2 regions of the Vibrio sp. JZG10 genome follow, and region 2 is predicted to be linked to the other one. Evidence: predicted binding sites of a transcription regulator. Region 2 holds the regulator's gene; the other holds the start of a gene.
What was found. The regulator MetJ, encoded in region 2, represses methionine synthesis genes. The targets are predictions, from matches to a motif close to TTAGACNTNTANANGTCTAA.

Region 1 (8,218 bases), on a different contig from region 2:
GCCAATTGTTGTGCTTCGTTGAGTAACGCGGACGATAAAATGGTCGCGTGAAGCGGCTGTACAAACAGCAAGCAAAGAAAGCCAATCAACTTGAATAGACGCGAACTGTCCCAAAACATCCTTTCGTTCCCTCGAACTGTTTTTAGATATGGCGGATAACGGTAAAAGACCTCAACAAGCCCCGTAAATGCAGGTTGAAGCCATTTGATATAGTAACATGCTTGGACAATAAAAACGTCCGGTAACCCTTTAGATTACCGAACTTATTTCTGTCACTAACGTGATTACTGACGAGCCATGCGGTGGTTGTGATCTGGCTTGTCTTGTTCCGTTGAGCGGTACGGGTTGATGTCCAAGCCACCACGGCGCGTGTAGCGGGCGAATACGGTCAGTTTGCTTGGTTGGCAGTATTTCATTAGATCCGTAAAAATACGCTCAACACATTGTTCGTGAAATTCGTTGTGCTCGCGGAAAGATACCAAGTAACGCAGCAGTTTCTCGCGATCTATTTTCGCACCTTGGTAGCGAATTTCTACACTGCCCCAGTCGGGTTGATTGGTGATCAAACAGTTTGACTTCAATAGGTGGCTATGTAGGATTTCTTCCACTTGCTCTTCACCTGCTGCGCCTTCAAGCAAATCGGCATCAAAATCGTAACTGGTGATGTCAATGTCTTGGTCATCAATACATTCGCCTTCCATTGTCACAATAGGCTGATTGGTGTAGTGAGTCACCGGGTTCACCTCGACCAACACCTTTTCACCGGCACATTCAGATAGGTCTTGCGTTAAACGCTCTTCAACTTCTTCCCAGCTTGAAAAACGGGTTTGGTTGTAGCTGTTTAAGTACAGTTTGAAAGACTTCGACTCAATCAAGTTTGCACTGGTGGCTGGAATGTATACTTCGCCAACGGCCACTTGTGGTAAGCCTTTACTATTTAACCAAGAGAGCTCGTACAGCGTCCAAATGTCGTGGCCCATAAAAGGAAGGCTGTCGCCTAACTGAAGGTCATCTCGGTTCAGGCTACGAGGAACTGGTTGCAGCAAGCTTGGATCGTATTGGTTCGCATACTCGGTCTTTTTACCTAGTGTTAGGCCAGCAAGCTCTTTAGCGTCAGAATATTTGCTCATACTTTGTGGTCGTTTTCGATTAGAATAGCGAGAATTTTACTGAATCCGCTGGTCAATTGCTATCCGGCAAACACGGCTATCTGATAAATAAGGAATGAGGAGACCTTCATGACCCAAAACGTTACTCAGGCGCTACAAGAGTTCAGCCTGCGCTACCAACAAGCTTGGCAAGCTAAATATAATGAGTTGCCAAGCAGTGAAGAGCTTGCAGATCTTGTTTCTCCTTGTGTCGAAGAGAAGCGTGATGGAAAGGTGCTTTGGAAAGCGGTCGCACGTGATGAAATGGCCGATTTCACTAATGTGGAAAATGCGATTGAGTTGTCACTGCAAGATGATGTAAAAGCCTTTTATGGTTCTCAATACAGCGCCGATATGGAGGCAACTTGGCAAGGTAATTCGTTGACGCTGCTGCAAGTGTGGAGCGATGATGATTTTGTGCGCCTACAAGAAAATATTCTTGGTCATTTGGTGACGCAACGTCGCCTGAAACTTAAACCAACGGTATTTATCGCGGCGACAGATGAGGAAATGGATGTGATCTCGATTTGTAACCTCACTGGTAATGTGATTTTAGAGCGTTTAGGTACGTCTAAACGCGATGTGCTGGCGGATTCATTGGCTGAGTTCTTGAGCAAGTTAGAGGCCGCTGTCTAAATATGTACGTTGTTGAGTTGCAGTTTGAGTGTTTTGATAACACCACCGTCAGCGCGGTAGACAAAGCCATTAATGGCTTGATGGATGCGTTGCGTTACAACGGCCAAGTACTAGGCCGTGAATTCCCGATAGTGATGGGAGATGGCGAGTTTTATGTTCGTGTCGTTTGCCCAGAGCAAGACAGTTTGCATCCACGTTATCACTCAGATTTTGTCAAAGTGTGCATGAACCGTTTGTCAGACGCGTCTTTGCTTGCACCGAAAATGCGTATGCTTGGCCGTGATTTAAATTCAGAACAAGCGGCCGAAGAAGAGATCCCTAGCTGGCAAGTGTTGTACACGACTTATGTTCATACGTGTTCGCCATTGCGCAGTGGGGAAACGTTGTTGCCGATTCCTTTGTATCGCAATGAGCCGACGCTAAATGGTGACCATAAAGCCGTCATCAAATGGCAGACAGAATGGCAAGCGTGCGATGAAATCCAAATGGCTGGCGGGTGCCGTGCAGAGCATGCGGCGCTGCACGAGATTTGCGATGTAGACAGCGTGTTGTTCCGCCGCGGTTGGGATTTGCGAGGTCGTATCGAATACATCACCAAGGTTCCAACATACTATTACCAGTATCGCGTGGGCGGTCAGTCGCTGGAGAGCGAGAAAGCGCGCAAGTGCCCAAAATGCGGTGGAGAGTGGCTACTCGATGAGCCACTACATGACATATTTCACTTTAAGTGTGATGACTGCCGAATCGTGTCGAATATCTCTTGGGACCACCTAAAGTAACTAATTGAGGTTAGTTAAATGGTTAGATAGAGAAATAAAAAGGGCTGATGTTTTCACATCAGCCCTTTTTTATGCTCAGACTATTATTTTCAGTATGGTTTAGAAAAGTGGGATTACCAACCTTTCACTACGCCGCCTTTGAATAGCTCTTTTGCAGCTTCGTAAACTTCTTCCGTTTGGTAAGCTTTTACGAAGTTTTGTACGTTTTGCGCATTAACATTTTCTTCGCGAGCAACAATTAGGTTTACGTATGGTGAGTCTTTATCTTCAACGAACACGCCGTCACGCTCTGGCGATAGGTCGATAGAGCTTGCGTAAGTGGTGTTGATGATAGATAGCGTTACGTCATCCAATGAACGTGGAAGTTGTGGCGCTTCTAACTCAATGATTTCGATATTTTTAGGGTTGCCTACGATGTCACGTACTGTAGCGAGTAGACCAACGCCATCACGTAGCGTAATCAAACCTTGTTGCTCAAGAAGCAGTAGTGAGCGACCTAGGTTTGTTGGATCGTTTGGAACTGCGATGCGTGCGCCATCTTGGATTTCATCGATTGACTTCACTTGCTTAGAGTAACCAGCAATAGGGTAAACGAATGAGTTACCCGCGATAGCCAGTTTGTAGCCGCGGTCTTTCACTTGTTGGTCTAGGTATGGTTTATGTTGGAACGCATTCGCGTCTACTGAACCATCATCCAGAGCGGCATTTGGCGTTACGTAATCGGTAAATGTTACTAACTCAACGTCTAGGTTGTACTTTTCTTTTGCTACTTTAGCTGCCACTTCGGCAACTTGTGCTTCAGCACCAGCAATAACGCCAACTTTTACTTTATTTACGTCTACTTCTTTGTCGCCACAACCCGCTAGAACAAGAGCAGAAGCGGCTGTTGCTACAGTCAAAAGACCTTTAAGGCTAAATTTCATCTTTATCTCCTTATAATTTGTATTTTCAATGCTTATCTGTGGTCTACACGGCGCACCACTGCGTCACCGATAGACTGAATAATCTGTACTAGAACAATCAGCATCACGACAGTCACAGCCATGATAGTTACATCGTAGCGGTGGAAACCGTAACGGATGGCTACGTCGCCGAGGCCGCCGCCGCCTACCGTACCCGCCATGGCCGAGTAGCTAACGAGAGTGACTAAGGTGATCGTTACTGAGTTAACAATAGTCGGCATTGCTTCAGGTAGTAGAACTTTTGTGATGATCTGTGTTGGTGTCGCCCCCATTGATTGTGCCGCTTCCACCAAGCCTGTTGGTACCTCTAACAAAGCACCTTCAATAAGACGGGCAACAAACGGAATGGCACCAATAGTCAGTGGGACGATTGCTGCGGTTGTACCGATAAAGGTTCCAACTAGCATTTTTGTCACTGGAATAATCGCAACCATCAGGACGAGGAATGGCACAGAACGACCAATGTTAACGACAGCGCCTAAGCTGCTATTTAGTTTGGTGTTTTCAAGTAGGCCGCCTTTCTTAGTAATATGGAGGATTACGCCTAATGGAATACCCACGGCAAAGCCGACTAATCCGGCAACCGCAACCATGTAAAGCGTTTCCCACGTTGCACCTAAAAGTAGTTTGCTGTTTAAACTCAGCCATTCAGAAATTGTGTTAAAGGACATAACCAAGTACCTCTACTTTTACGTTGTGCTTACGCAGGTATTCCAATGCTGCGTTATCATCTTCTTCGTTACCAAATAGCTCTGCGACCATCATGCCGAATTTCACGCCGCCAGCGTAATCAAGATCGGAGCTCAAAATACTCACATCAATATTGTATTTACGAGAAATTTGCGACATTAACGGTGCATCGACGGTTGCGCCAGTAAACTCTAAGCGAACCAACGGGTAGCTGCCATCAACACGCTCTGCTTGCAGACGTGCTTGGTAATCTTCAGGAATGGATAGATCCAGCGTTGAGCGAATGAATTGGTGCGCCAGCTCCGTTTTAGGGTGCGCGAAAATATCGCCAACGGTGCCTTTCTCCACCAATTCACCACCACCGATGATCGCCACTTCGTGACAGATGCTTTTTACCACTTCCATTTCGTGGGTGATCAGTAGAATCGTGATGTTGAGTTTGCGGTTGATCTCTTTCAATAGCTCAAGGATAGATTGAGTTGTTGCAGGATCCAGTGCGCTAGTGGCTTCGTCACACAGTAGTACGCTTGGATCGGATGCCAATGCGCGAGCAATAGCCACACGTTGTTTTTGACCGCCACTTAGGTTGGACGGATAGCTTTCGTGTTTGTCGGCTAAGCCAACAAGTTTTAATAACTCAGTGACTTTTGTTGTGATTTGCGATTTGTCTTTGCCTGCCAGTTCCAGTGGTAGCGCCACGTTATCAAACACAGTACGAGACGAGAGCAGATTAAAATGCTGAAAGATCATGCCGATGTTACGGCGCGTTTCGACCAACTGCTTTTTGCTGAGTTTTGTTAAATCAATGCCATCAACGATGATGGAGCCAGATGTTGGTGCTTCTAACATGTTTACGCAGCGGATCAGCGTACTTTTACCAGCACCAGATGAACCGATAACACCGAAGATGGTGCCCTTGGCGATGTGTAGGTTAATGTCTTTCAGGGCAAGGATTTCCTTACTGCCTTGGTAGAACACTTTATTGACGTTTTTTATTTCTATCATGTTTCAACCTGCCCAAAGATACGGGGAACTTCGCTGTCAAAAACGGCATTTGACAGAACTTAATGTTGAGCTTTATCTCACTTCTCAGTTGATGCTATGGGTTAACCAGAATGAAGTCAATAGATATTTTTACGTCTAGACGTCTAAATGTATAGATGTTCTGTTTTGGAAAGAATGAGGAGTAAGTTACGAAGAGAAGATAAGCGGAGAGACCCCTCAGAATTACCGATTCTTGCCCAACAAATCAACTGTTTTGTCGAGGCCTAGAACGAATTAGATAGTGTTGAAGTTTATAAGGTATGTAATAATCTGATTAAACCGAGTTAATAGAGAAATATGTTTTGGCAAAACCTGCTGTTTTTATCGATCGTGATGGCGTGATAAACGTTGACCACGGCTACGTTCATGACGAACATGATTTTGAGTACATTGATGGTGTGTTTGAAGCGACGAAAGCGCTGAAAGATCAAGGTTACCTCTTAGTGCTAGTGACGAATCAATCGGGCATCGCACGTGGTAAATTCAGTGAAGACCGTTTCTTGTCTCTGACTCAATGGATGGACTGGAACTTTGTTGATCATGGTGTTGAGTTTGATGGTATCTACTACTGTCCACATCACCCTGAACATGGCATTGGGGATTACAAGCAGGATTGTGATTGCCGCAAGCCTAAGCCTGGTATGTTTATCTCTGCTCGCGACTTCTTGAAAATCGACATGGAAAAATCTGTGATGATTGGTGATAAAGCCGAAGACATGATGGCAGCAGAAGCAGCGGGCGTTGGCACCAAGATTTTGGTTCGCACAGGTAAGCCAATCACCGAGCAAGGTGAAGCATTGGCAACGGTTGTGCTTGATAGTGTTGCTGACGTGCCTGCATATCTAAAGAAATAATCTGCACAATTCGCATATTTAAGGGAAGCGTTTGCTTCCCTTTTCTCTTATTACTGTTAAAGTTCAGTCACCTAAGCATTCATCCATTCTAGTTTGATCACTTATGAGCAAAAAACTCACCATTCTTGATATCGCGAAATTGGCAGGCGTTGGCAAATCAACAGTAAGCCGTGTGCTTACCAACGATCCAAAAGTGAAACCTCAAACGCGAGAGAAAGTAGAGCAAATCATTCGTGAATCTGGCTATGTACCGTCCAAATCTGCGCAATCAATGCGTGGCGGTAGCCAAAAAGTCATTGGTGTTATCATCTCCCGTCTAGACTCACCATCAGAAAATCGCGCCGTTGGTACAATGCTCAATGCATTGTATTCCGCTGGTTATGATGCAGTGATCATGGAGAGTCAGTTTGACCGCGACAAAACCAATGAGCACTTGAGTGTGCTTAAGCGTCGCAATGTGGATGGCGTGATTGTATTTGGCTTTACTGGGTGCGATGAGCAAGCCTTAGCCGAGTGGGGCAATCGCATTGTGGTGATTGCGATGGATACCGATAACGTCTCTTCCATCAATTATGATAACCAAGGCGTGATAGACATGGCTTTGTCTCACCTTGAGCAGCAATCTTTATCTCGCATTGCTTATATTGGTGTTGATCCTGAAGACAAAACCACTGGCTTAGCTCGTCTAAATGCTTATAAATCGTGGTGTAAACGCAAGCAACTTACGCCTTGCTTCCAAACCGGTAAGCTTAGCCATGAAAGTGCTTATCAGCTGGTGGACCACGTTCTGAAAGCAGACACGCAAGCCATTGTGTGTGCCAGCGATACCATTGCATTGGGCGTAATCAAGCGTCTTCAAGAGTTAGGTCGTGAAGACGTGGTCGTGACAGGCGTGGGTGGTAACGAGTTGCTTTCTTTCCTTTTCCCTAAAGTATTTAGTGTCGATCCTGGTTATACCCTTGCGGGTGAAAAGTCCGCTAAAATGCTGATTAATCAATTAAATGGCGATGAAGAAGTCGTTCACTTCACTCAACAACCTATTTGCCGCTAATCCACACTACAACGATTTGCTCTAGAATTATACTGTGATCATTCTCAATTAATGGGACTGTTCCCATTTTGTTTTTTGTCTTTGAGTGGCAATATTAAAATTAAGAAATGGGAATGTTCCCATTTATAAAAAAATAAAATGATGAATCGAATGTATCCAATACAGGGTGGACAAAGTTATGAGTAAGATTGCGCGTAAAGACGTGGAGCGTCTTATTGAGCTGGTCGGGGGGCCGGACAATATTGCCAGTGTAAGCCATTGTTTAACTCGCTTGCGTTTTGTTCTAAACGATACGGACAAAGCAGACACGAAACAGTTAGAAGCATTACCTATGGTGAAGGGCTGCTTTACCAACGCAGGTCAATTCCAAGTCGTCATCGGCACTGAAGTTGATGAGGTTTACAAAGTACTGATCGAGCTTAGCGGTAAAAGTGAAGCGAGCAAAGACGAATCCAAGAATGCTGCTCGCCAAAACATGAATATCGTTGAGCGTGGTATTTCCCACCTTGCAGAAATCTTTGTACCACTGTTGCCTGCGATCATTACTGGTGGTTTGATTCTTGGTTTCCGTAATGTGATTGGCGACATCAAGATGTTTGATGGTCAAACCCTAACGGAAATCAGTCAGTTTTGGGCGACTGTTCATTCATTCCTATGGTTAATTGGTGAAGCAATTTTCTTCTTCCTACCCGTTGGTGTGTGTTGGTCGACCGTGAAAAAGCTCGGTGGTACACCGATTCTGGGTATCACGCTTGGTGTAACTTTGGTTTCGCCGCAGTTAATGAACGCCTACCTGATTGGTAAGCAAGTACCTGAAGTGTGGGACTTTGGGTTGTTTGCGATTGAGAAAGTCGGTTACCAAGCGCAGGTGATTCCCGCGATGTTAGCAGGTATCGCACTGGCGTTTATCGAAACACGCTTAAAACGCATCATTCCGTCTTACCTTTACCTAGTAGTAGTACCGTTTGTTTCTATCATTGTGTCTGTGATTCTTGCGCACTCTATCATTGGCCCATTCGGTCGTATGTTGGGTGACGGCGTTGCTTTCGCAGCA
Region 2 (8,218 bases):
TGTTGCTAAGATCTTCGACTAATTCATAACGAATTAAACGAAATCTTGCACTCTTCTTCTTTATGAAGAAAGCGCATCGAGAAAGGGAAGCTTAGGCTTCCCTTTTTTATATCTAAATTATATTTGGTTATAAGTGTTCGTAGGAAATGCGTTAATTTTTTAATTTAAAAACAGAATATTACCGGCTCTATTTTTCAACACCTTTGGTCGTAGCACCTAACTCTCTGATCTTTGACTACTGTCCCCAAATCTATATAACAAAATATTCTGAACAGGCCTATCAATGCGACTGGTAACAAGAACTATTCTTGTTTATATTGGTTGCCACAGGTTAATTTAATAGGTTTTTGATTATGTACGTTTGTCTTTGCCATGGGGTCTCCGACAAGAAAATTAGGAAGTTGGCGATAGATGAAGGCGTAACGGATATTAAAGGAATCAAAAAATGCACAGCATTGGGTAGCCAATGTGGTAAGTGCATCAGACAAGCCAAGGATATTTTAGCGGAAACCAGTTACACGGTATTCAAACAAGCTAGCTAATTACTGTGAGCATGCAGTAATTAAGTAATTATTTGCCTAGCGTTTTGACACCTTCTCATTTGCTTCTACATTTAAATGAAGCCAAAGAGGAGGTTTTTGTCATGAAAGGCGATCCAATCATCATCCAACATCTCAATAAAGTGCTCGGAAATGAGCTCATCGCTATTAATCAGTATTTTCTTCATGCTCGAATGTATAAGGACTGGGGGTTAAAGCACCTAGCAGATAAGGAATATCACGAATCTATCGATGAGATGAAACATGCCGATCATCTGATTGAGCGTATTTTGTTTCTTGAGGGCTTACCTAATCTACAAGATTTAGGCAAGTTGATGATAGGTGAAGACACTAAAGAAATGCTCGAGTGTGACTTAAAGCTTGAAATGGCCGCCATTCCAGATTTAAAAGATGCGATTGCTTATGCTGAAGACATTCGAGACTATGTGTCTCGCGATCTGTTTCAAGATATTCTTGAAGATGAAGAAGAGCATGTTGATTGGCTAGAGACGCAACTTGGCTTGATTGAAATGTCTGGCATTGAGAACTACCTCCAAGCGCAATACGTAGACGAAGAGTAATAACGTCCAGGATTTTGCGCACTTCAATTGTAAGAAGAAAAGAGCACCTGACTCGAAAATCAGGTGCTTATCCCCGCTATCTGGTCTAATCTCTTTTATTATCGGCTTTTTAAGGATATTGCTCGCAATCTTGCCTATGAAGTTTGATTTCTATCCGATAGAATTTATCCCCCCTTACCTAAAAATAAAAAAGAGAAACGTCCATGTCTGAAGACAATCGCCAAGCAGCCACTCCAGAAGAAGAACATCGCCAAAAAGCATTGGATTACCATGCTTATCCAACTCCAGGGAAGATTGCTGTCGAATTGACAAAGCCTGCGGAAACGGCGGGTGATCTTGCCCTTGCTTACAGCCCAGGTGTTGCAGAACCAGTGCGTGAAATCGCACAAAACCCTGATAACGTGTACAAGTACACAGCGAAAGGCAACATGGTTGCTGTTATTTCTAACGGTACCGCTATTTTAGGTCTAGGTAACCTAGGTCCACTTGCATCTAAGCCAGTGATGGAAGGTAAAGCGTTACTGTTTAAACGTTTTGCAGGTCTTGATTCGATTGATATTGAAGTTAAGCACCGCACGATCGATGAATTTGTTGATACTGTTGCAAGCATTGCAGACACCTTTGGTGGTATCAACCTTGAAGATATTAAAGCACCAGATTGCTTTGAGATTGAAAAGCGTCTAATTGAACGTTGTGATGTACCAGTATTCCACGATGATCAGCACGGTACTGCGATTGTAACGGCAGCAGGCATGCTGAACGCGATCGAACTTCAAGGTAAGAAGCTTGAAGACTCAACGATCGTTTGTCTTGGCGCTGGCGCTGCAGCTGTTGCGTGTATGGAGCTGCTGATTAAATGTGGTGCAATGCGCGAAAAAATTTACATGCTGGATCGTAAAGGTGTGATCCACACTCGTCGTGATGATCTTAATGAATACAAGCAGCTATTCGCAAACAACACGGACAAACGCACATTAGAAGACGTGATTGAAGGCGCGGATCTGTTCCTAGGTGTATCTGGTCCAAACCTATTGCCAGCGGAAGCGTTGAAGCTGATGGCAGATAAGCCAATCGTATTTGCATGTTCGAATCCAGATCCTGAAATTAAGCCGGAACTTGCCCACGCTGTTCGTGATGATTTGATCATGGGGACTGGCCGTAGTGATTACCCGAACCAAGTAAACAACGTATTGTGTTTCCCATTCATCTTCCGTGGTGCTCTTGATGTGCGCGCAAGTGAAATCAATGATGAAATGAAACTTGCAGCCGTTGAGGCGATTCGTGAGCTAGCAAAAGAGCCTGTACCTGAAACTGTATTGAAGGCCGCAGGCGTCGATAAGCTTGAGTTTGGTGCAGACTACATCATTCCAAAACCAATGGATTCACGTTTACTACCACGTGTTGCAAAAGCTGTGGCTCAGGCGGCAGTTGATTCAGGTGTTGCTCGTATCGAGATGCCTGAAAACTACATGGCAGAGTAATATATCTATTAGATGTGATGTACAAAAAATGGGACGCAATTGCGTCCCATTTTTTATATCATTCTTTTGGCTCGAGATAAGAATTGCTATCAGAAGCCTCCAGTCTCGCTTTTTACTCTTCGTCAAATGACTCAAATTCGATGCCCATTTCGGTCATCAGTGCTTTTACTTCTGTTGGAATATCATCTGGACGGTCTTTACGAAGGTCTTCATCTGTTGGAAGTGGCTGACCTGTATACGCGTGCAAAAATGCTTCGCATAGTAATTCACTATTGGTTGCATGGCGTAAGTTATTGATCTGACGGCGAGTACGCTCATCAGTTAGCACTTTTAAAACTTTTAGCGGGATAGAGACGGTAATTTTTTTTACTTGTTCGCTTTTTTTGCCGTGCTCTGCATATGGGCTAATGTATTCGCCATTCCAGTCAGCCATTGCACACCTTCATTTATGTAATCGGTTAAAAATAATTTAGGTGCTGATTTTAGCTGCATTTACCGCCATAAGCAAAGACATATAGACGTCTAGAAGTGTTGACGTCTCATTTTTTGACGAGTAAAGTGAACAGAACAGCAAAGGAAGCGTGTTGATCACTTTATTTTACTCATTAGATATAGCGCATTCCTATTTAGAAGTCATTACCCGTGAAAGGATACACCCATGAGCTCTCGCAAACCTGCGACCATTGCAGTACGCACTGGTATTGAATCAGACAGCCAATATCACGCTGTCGTTCCACCTATTTATCTTTCCACTAACTATGGTTTTCCTGCTTTTGGTGAAGTACCTAAGTATGATTACACGCGATCTGGAAATCCAAACCGCGGACTGTTGGAAAGTGCGTTATCTGAACTCGAGTCTGGAAAAGGAGCGGTTGTCACGAACTGCGGTACGTCGGCATTAAATTTATGGGTGTCCGCTTTTCTTGGCCCTGATGATCTCATTATTGCTCCTCACGATTGTTATGGCGGCACCTATCGTCTTTTTAATACCCGAGCCAACAAAGGCGATTTTAAGGTTCAGTTTGTCGATCAATCAGACGAGCAAGCTTTGGATGCAGCATTAGCACAAAAACCAAAACTCATTTTGCTAGAAACTCCGTCAAACCCTCTGGTTCGCGTAGTGGATATTGCAGCTACCTGTGAAAAAGCGAAACAAGTCGGCGCGTTAGTTGCGGTGGACAATACCTTTTTGACACCCGTGTACCAAAAACCTTTAGAGCTAGGTGCGGATTTTGTTATCCACTCCACAACGAAGTACATCAACGGTCATTCAGACGTGATTGGTGGCGTGATCATCACCAAAACAGAAGCGCATGCAGAAGAGCTTGCATGGTGGGGCAATTGCATTGGTGCGACTGGCACACCTTTCGATAGTTATATGACGTTGCGAGGCATTCGTACACTTGGTGCTCGCATGCGAGTGCATGAAGAGAGTTCACAGCAGGTACTGGCTTATCTCCAGAAGCAAGCGTTAGTTAAAACCATTTATCATCCAAGCCTGCCGGAGCACCCGGGTCATGACATTGCTAAAAAGCAGCAAACGGGCTTTGGCTCTATGCTGAGCTTTGAGTTTGCCGGTTCGTTTGAGCAGTTAAAAGTGTTCGTTAAAGAGCTCCAACTGTTTTCATTGGCTGAGTCATTAGGTGGAGTAGAAAGCTTGATTTGTCATCCGGCATCCATGACGCATCGCGCTATGGGAGAGGAAGCACTTGCAGATGCGGGGGTGTCGCATCAACTATTGCGTTTGTCTGTCGGCTTGGAAGATGCACAAGATCTCATCACAGATTTAGAGCAAGCATTCGCTAAAGCTGCCCAATAATAGGAGACGAGAATAATGACTGTACAACGTCAGCTGCATAAGTTTGGTGGCAGTAGCTTAGCAAACCCAGAATGCTATTTACGCGTTGTGGATATTCTTAAGGAGTATTCGACGGAAAATGATCTTGTGGTCGTTTCGGCGGCAGGAAAAACCACTAACCGCTTGATTGAGTTCCTAGAAGGGTTAGACAAAGATGGCCGAATCGCGCATGAAGCACTTCAAAGCCTAAGACAGTTCCAAACTGAGCTAATAGAAAACTTGTTGGAAAATGAAGTACAAGAAGAGCTATTAGCGTTACTGCATGATGAGTTCAGTACCTTATCTGAGCTGACAGCACCACTCACTGGCGCGCAAAAAGCCGCGGTACTAGGACACGGAGAAGTTTGGTCTGCTCGCCTATTGGCCGCGTTATTATCTCAACGTTCTATCCCCGCTGTCGCACAAGATGCACGAGCGTTTTTACGTGCGGAAGCCGGGACTCAACCTGAAGTTGATCGCGCTCGTTCATATCCTTTGATAAAAGAAGTTCTCGCGCAACACAATCATAAACGTGTGGTAATTACTGGCTTTATGGCTCAGAACGAGGCGGGCGAAACCATTTTACTTGGTCGTAATGGCTCTGACTATTCTGCAACTGTCATTGGTGCTCTGGCTGAAGTGAGCACGGTCACCATTTGGAGTGACGTTGCCGGTGTCTATAGTGCCGATCCGCGTTTGGTGGCAGACGCGTGTCTGTTACCGTTACTTCGATTGGATGAAGCCAGCGAACTCGCCCGTTTAGCCGCCCCAGTCCTACACAGTCGTACACTTCAGCCTGTGGCGCAAAGTACTATGGATCTCAACCTCAAGTGTAGCTATCTGCCGGAATCGGGCTCCACTCGTATTGAGCGTGTCTTAGCGTCTGGCCGTGGCGCTAAAATTATTACCTCGCTGGATGATGTTTTATTGGTGCAGCTGTCTTTCATGCATGGGCACGACTTCGAAAAAACACAGAATGATGTATTACAAGCGTTGCAGCGAGCGCAATTGGAGCCATTGGCATTTGAGGCACAGCCCGATCAACACACGTTGCGCTTGGCGTATACCGCAGAAATTGCCGGTGGCGCACTGAAACACTTACAAGAGCTTGCGGTTGAAGCGGAGATTAAGCTCAAAGAAGGCTACTCTCTCTTGGCGGCGGTAGGCGCTGGCGTTACGAAAAACGCCAACCATTGTTTTGGTTTTTATCAGAAGTTAAAACACTCTCCGGTTGAATTTATTTCTGAAACTGAGTCGGGGCTGAGTTTAGTCGCCGTTTTGCGTCGTACTGATACCGAAGTGTTGGTTCAAACGATTCATAGCCAGTTGTTCCAAGCACAAAAGCGCGTGGCGGTGGCTTTATGTGGCAAGGGCAACATTGGTTCTAGTTGGTTAAATTTATTTGCAACTCAAAAAGGTGAGCTCGAAAAACGTCATGGCATGAGCTTCGACCTTGTCGCAGTCGTGGATAGTCAAACCTACTGGTTCGATGAGCAAGGTATTGATGCAGCAAGTGTTGCTGAACGATTTGATGATGAAAGCCTAGCAAACGATGGGTCTTGGTTGAATCATTTAGGAGCGCTAAAAAATTACGATGAAGCCGTAGTGCTTGATGTGACAGCGAGCAAAGACTTAGCTCAGCGCTATGTAGAAATTGCGCAGCAGGGCATTCATTTGATTTCCGCTAACAAAGTGGCGGGTTCGGCTGATAGCCAGTATTACCATCAGGTTCAAGATGCATTCGCTAAAATTGGTCGTTATTGGCTGTACAATGCGACGGTTGGTGCGGGGTTACCGATAAACCATACCGTGCGAGATCTACGTGAAAGTGGTGATGAGATCGTTGCTCTATCGGGTATTTTCTCAGGGACGTTATCATGGTTATTCCAACAATTTGACGGCTCAGTACCATTTAATGATTTAGTCGACCTCGCTTGGCAGCAAGGTTTAACAGAGCCTGATCCTCGTTCTGATTTAGATGGTTCAGATGTGATGCGTAAGCTGGTTATCTTAGCTCGAGAGTCTGGTCTCGATATTGAGCCGGGCAGCGTTAAGGTTGAATCTCTGGTACCAGAAGAATTAAGAGAACTTAGCATCGATGACTTCTTCGATAACGGAGGGCTGTTGAGTGAAATACTGCAAGAGCGCCTGACAAAAGCACAGAGAAACGACCAAGTGCTTCGCTACGTTGCGCGTTTAGAAAAAAATGGTAAAGCGACGGTGGGAGTAGAAGCGTTATCTCGTGAACATGCACTCGCCAACCTACTGCCGTGCGACAACATTTTTGCCATTGAAAGTAAGTGGTACAAAGATAACCCACTCGTTATTCGAGGGCCTGGCGCAGGAAGAGAAGTGACAGCCGGCGCGATTCAATCCGACCTCAACCGATTAGCCGGTTTATTCTAAAGTTGCGAGATACCTAAAACCCTGGAACCCGACCAGGGTTTTTTATTTTTCCTTCAGTGTCATACTGAAGTATCGGCTTGTGATAAGTGGTGAAATAACGTTCAAGTAATAACTTGAACTATCCTCATTATTAACTTGAGAAAAATTCATAATTACAAGGTTGACATTAAATCGTATTCAATACATTCTGTAGACATATAGACGTCTAAACGTCGATTTAAGGAATTTGTTTTCGTGGCGGAGTGCCACAGGGAGAGTAAGATGGGATACACGCACGCAGGCCATATTGACGCCTTGAACCAGAATATTGCTGAGTTGTCAGACAACATCAATGTATCATTTGAGTTTTTTCCACCAAGCAGCGCTAAGATGGAAGAGACACTCTGGAATTCAGTGCACCGTCTTAAAACGCTCCAACCTAAATTTGTTTCTGTTACTTACGGCGCGAACTCTGGCGAGCGTGACAGAACGCACTCCATCATTAAAGAAATCAAAGCAACAACAGGATTGGTTGCCGCTCCTCACCTCACTTGTATTGATGCGACTCGCGAAGAGTTGATTAATATTGCCGATGATTACTGGAATAATGGCATTGAAAATATCGTTGCTCTGCGTGGTGATATTCCTCCTGGTGGCGGTGCGCCTGACATGTATGCCTCGGATCTGGTTGAGTTGCTGAAATCACGTCACGATTTTGATATCTCAGTTGCCGCGTTTCCTGAGGTTCACCCTGAAGCTAAAAGTGCGCAGTCTGACTTATTGAACCTAAAACGTAAGGTTGATGCTGGCGCAAACCGTGCAATTACTCAGTTCTTTTTTGATGTTGAGTCTTATCTTCGATTCCGTGACCGTTGTGTAGCGGCAGGAATTGACGTGGAAATTGTGCCAGGAATTTTGCCTGTATCGAACTTTAAGCAAGCCTCTCGCTTTGCTGCGCAGAACAATGTGAAAGTACCAGGCTGGATGAGTAAACAGTTCGAAGGCTTGGATGATGATCCGGTGACTCGTCAGCTTGTGGGAGCAAGCCAAGCTATTGATATGGTGCGCGTACTGAGTCGTGAAGGCGTTAAGGATTTCCACTTCTACACCCTAAACCGTGCAGAGATGACTTACGCTTTATGTCATACGCTAGGCGTTCGTCCTCGCGCTGTAGTAGGTGCATAAATCGGGTTTCAAAAAGACAAAAGGCTTGCCGAGTGGCAAGCCTTTTTCGTTGTATCAAAGTAAAAGGAAATTAACCAATCACTTCAAGTTCTGTTAGGACTTCTTCAGCCCACGTGATCCACGTTTCACGTAACAGTAGGTTACGACGAAGCGTTAAACGCTCTAGGCGAGCTTGTTTGTCTAAAGTTGACGGCGTTGCGTAGTAAGCCG

Region 1: metN (methionine ABC transporter ATP-binding protein MetN) is a predicted target of MetJ. The motif match lies at 5,348-5,367, and genes of this name have one in related genera.

The regions. Positions count from the first base shown of each region.
Region 1 covers NZ_JBSUGE010000015.1:145,145-153,362, forward strand. The annotation lists gene ACWYVB_RS17215 (tetratricopeptide repeat protein) at 1-119, opposite strand, end outside; gene queF (NADPH-dependent 7-cyano-7-deazaguanine reductase QueF) at 285-1,130, opposite strand; gene syd (SecY-interacting protein) at 1,239-1,784, shown strand; gene ACWYVB_RS17230 (Zn-ribbon-containing protein) at 1,787-2,563, shown strand; gene ACWYVB_RS17235 (MetQ/NlpA family lipoprotein) at 2,677-3,486, opposite strand; gene ACWYVB_RS17240 (methionine ABC transporter permease) at 3,519-4,196, opposite strand; gene metN (methionine ABC transporter ATP-binding protein MetN) at 4,186-5,220, opposite strand; gene gmhB (D-glycero-beta-D-manno-heptose 1,7-bisphosphate 7-phosphatase) at 5,562-6,113, shown strand; gene treR (trehalose operon repressor TreR) at 6,217-7,164, shown strand; gene treB (PTS trehalose transporter subunit IIBC) at 7,343-8,218, shown strand, end outside.
Region 2 covers NZ_JBSUGE010000028.1:43,572-51,789, reverse strand. The annotation lists partial or broken gene ACWYVB_RS22030 (EF-Tu C-terminal domain-related protein) at 1-22, shown strand, start outside; gene ACWYVB_RS22025 ((2Fe-2S)-binding protein) at 354-542, shown strand; gene bfr (bacterioferritin) at 644-1,120, shown strand; gene ACWYVB_RS22015 (malic enzyme-like NAD(P)-binding protein) at 1,324-2,601, shown strand; gene metJ (met regulon transcriptional regulator MetJ) at 2,714-3,034, opposite strand; gene ACWYVB_RS22005 (O-succinylhomoserine (thiol)-lyase) at 3,260-4,420, shown strand; gene ACWYVB_RS22000 (bifunctional aspartate kinase/homoserine dehydrogenase II) at 4,436-6,844, shown strand; gene metF (methylenetetrahydrofolate reductase) at 7,106-8,008, shown strand; gene ACWYVB_RS21990 (PadR family transcriptional regulator) at 8,079-8,218, opposite strand, start outside.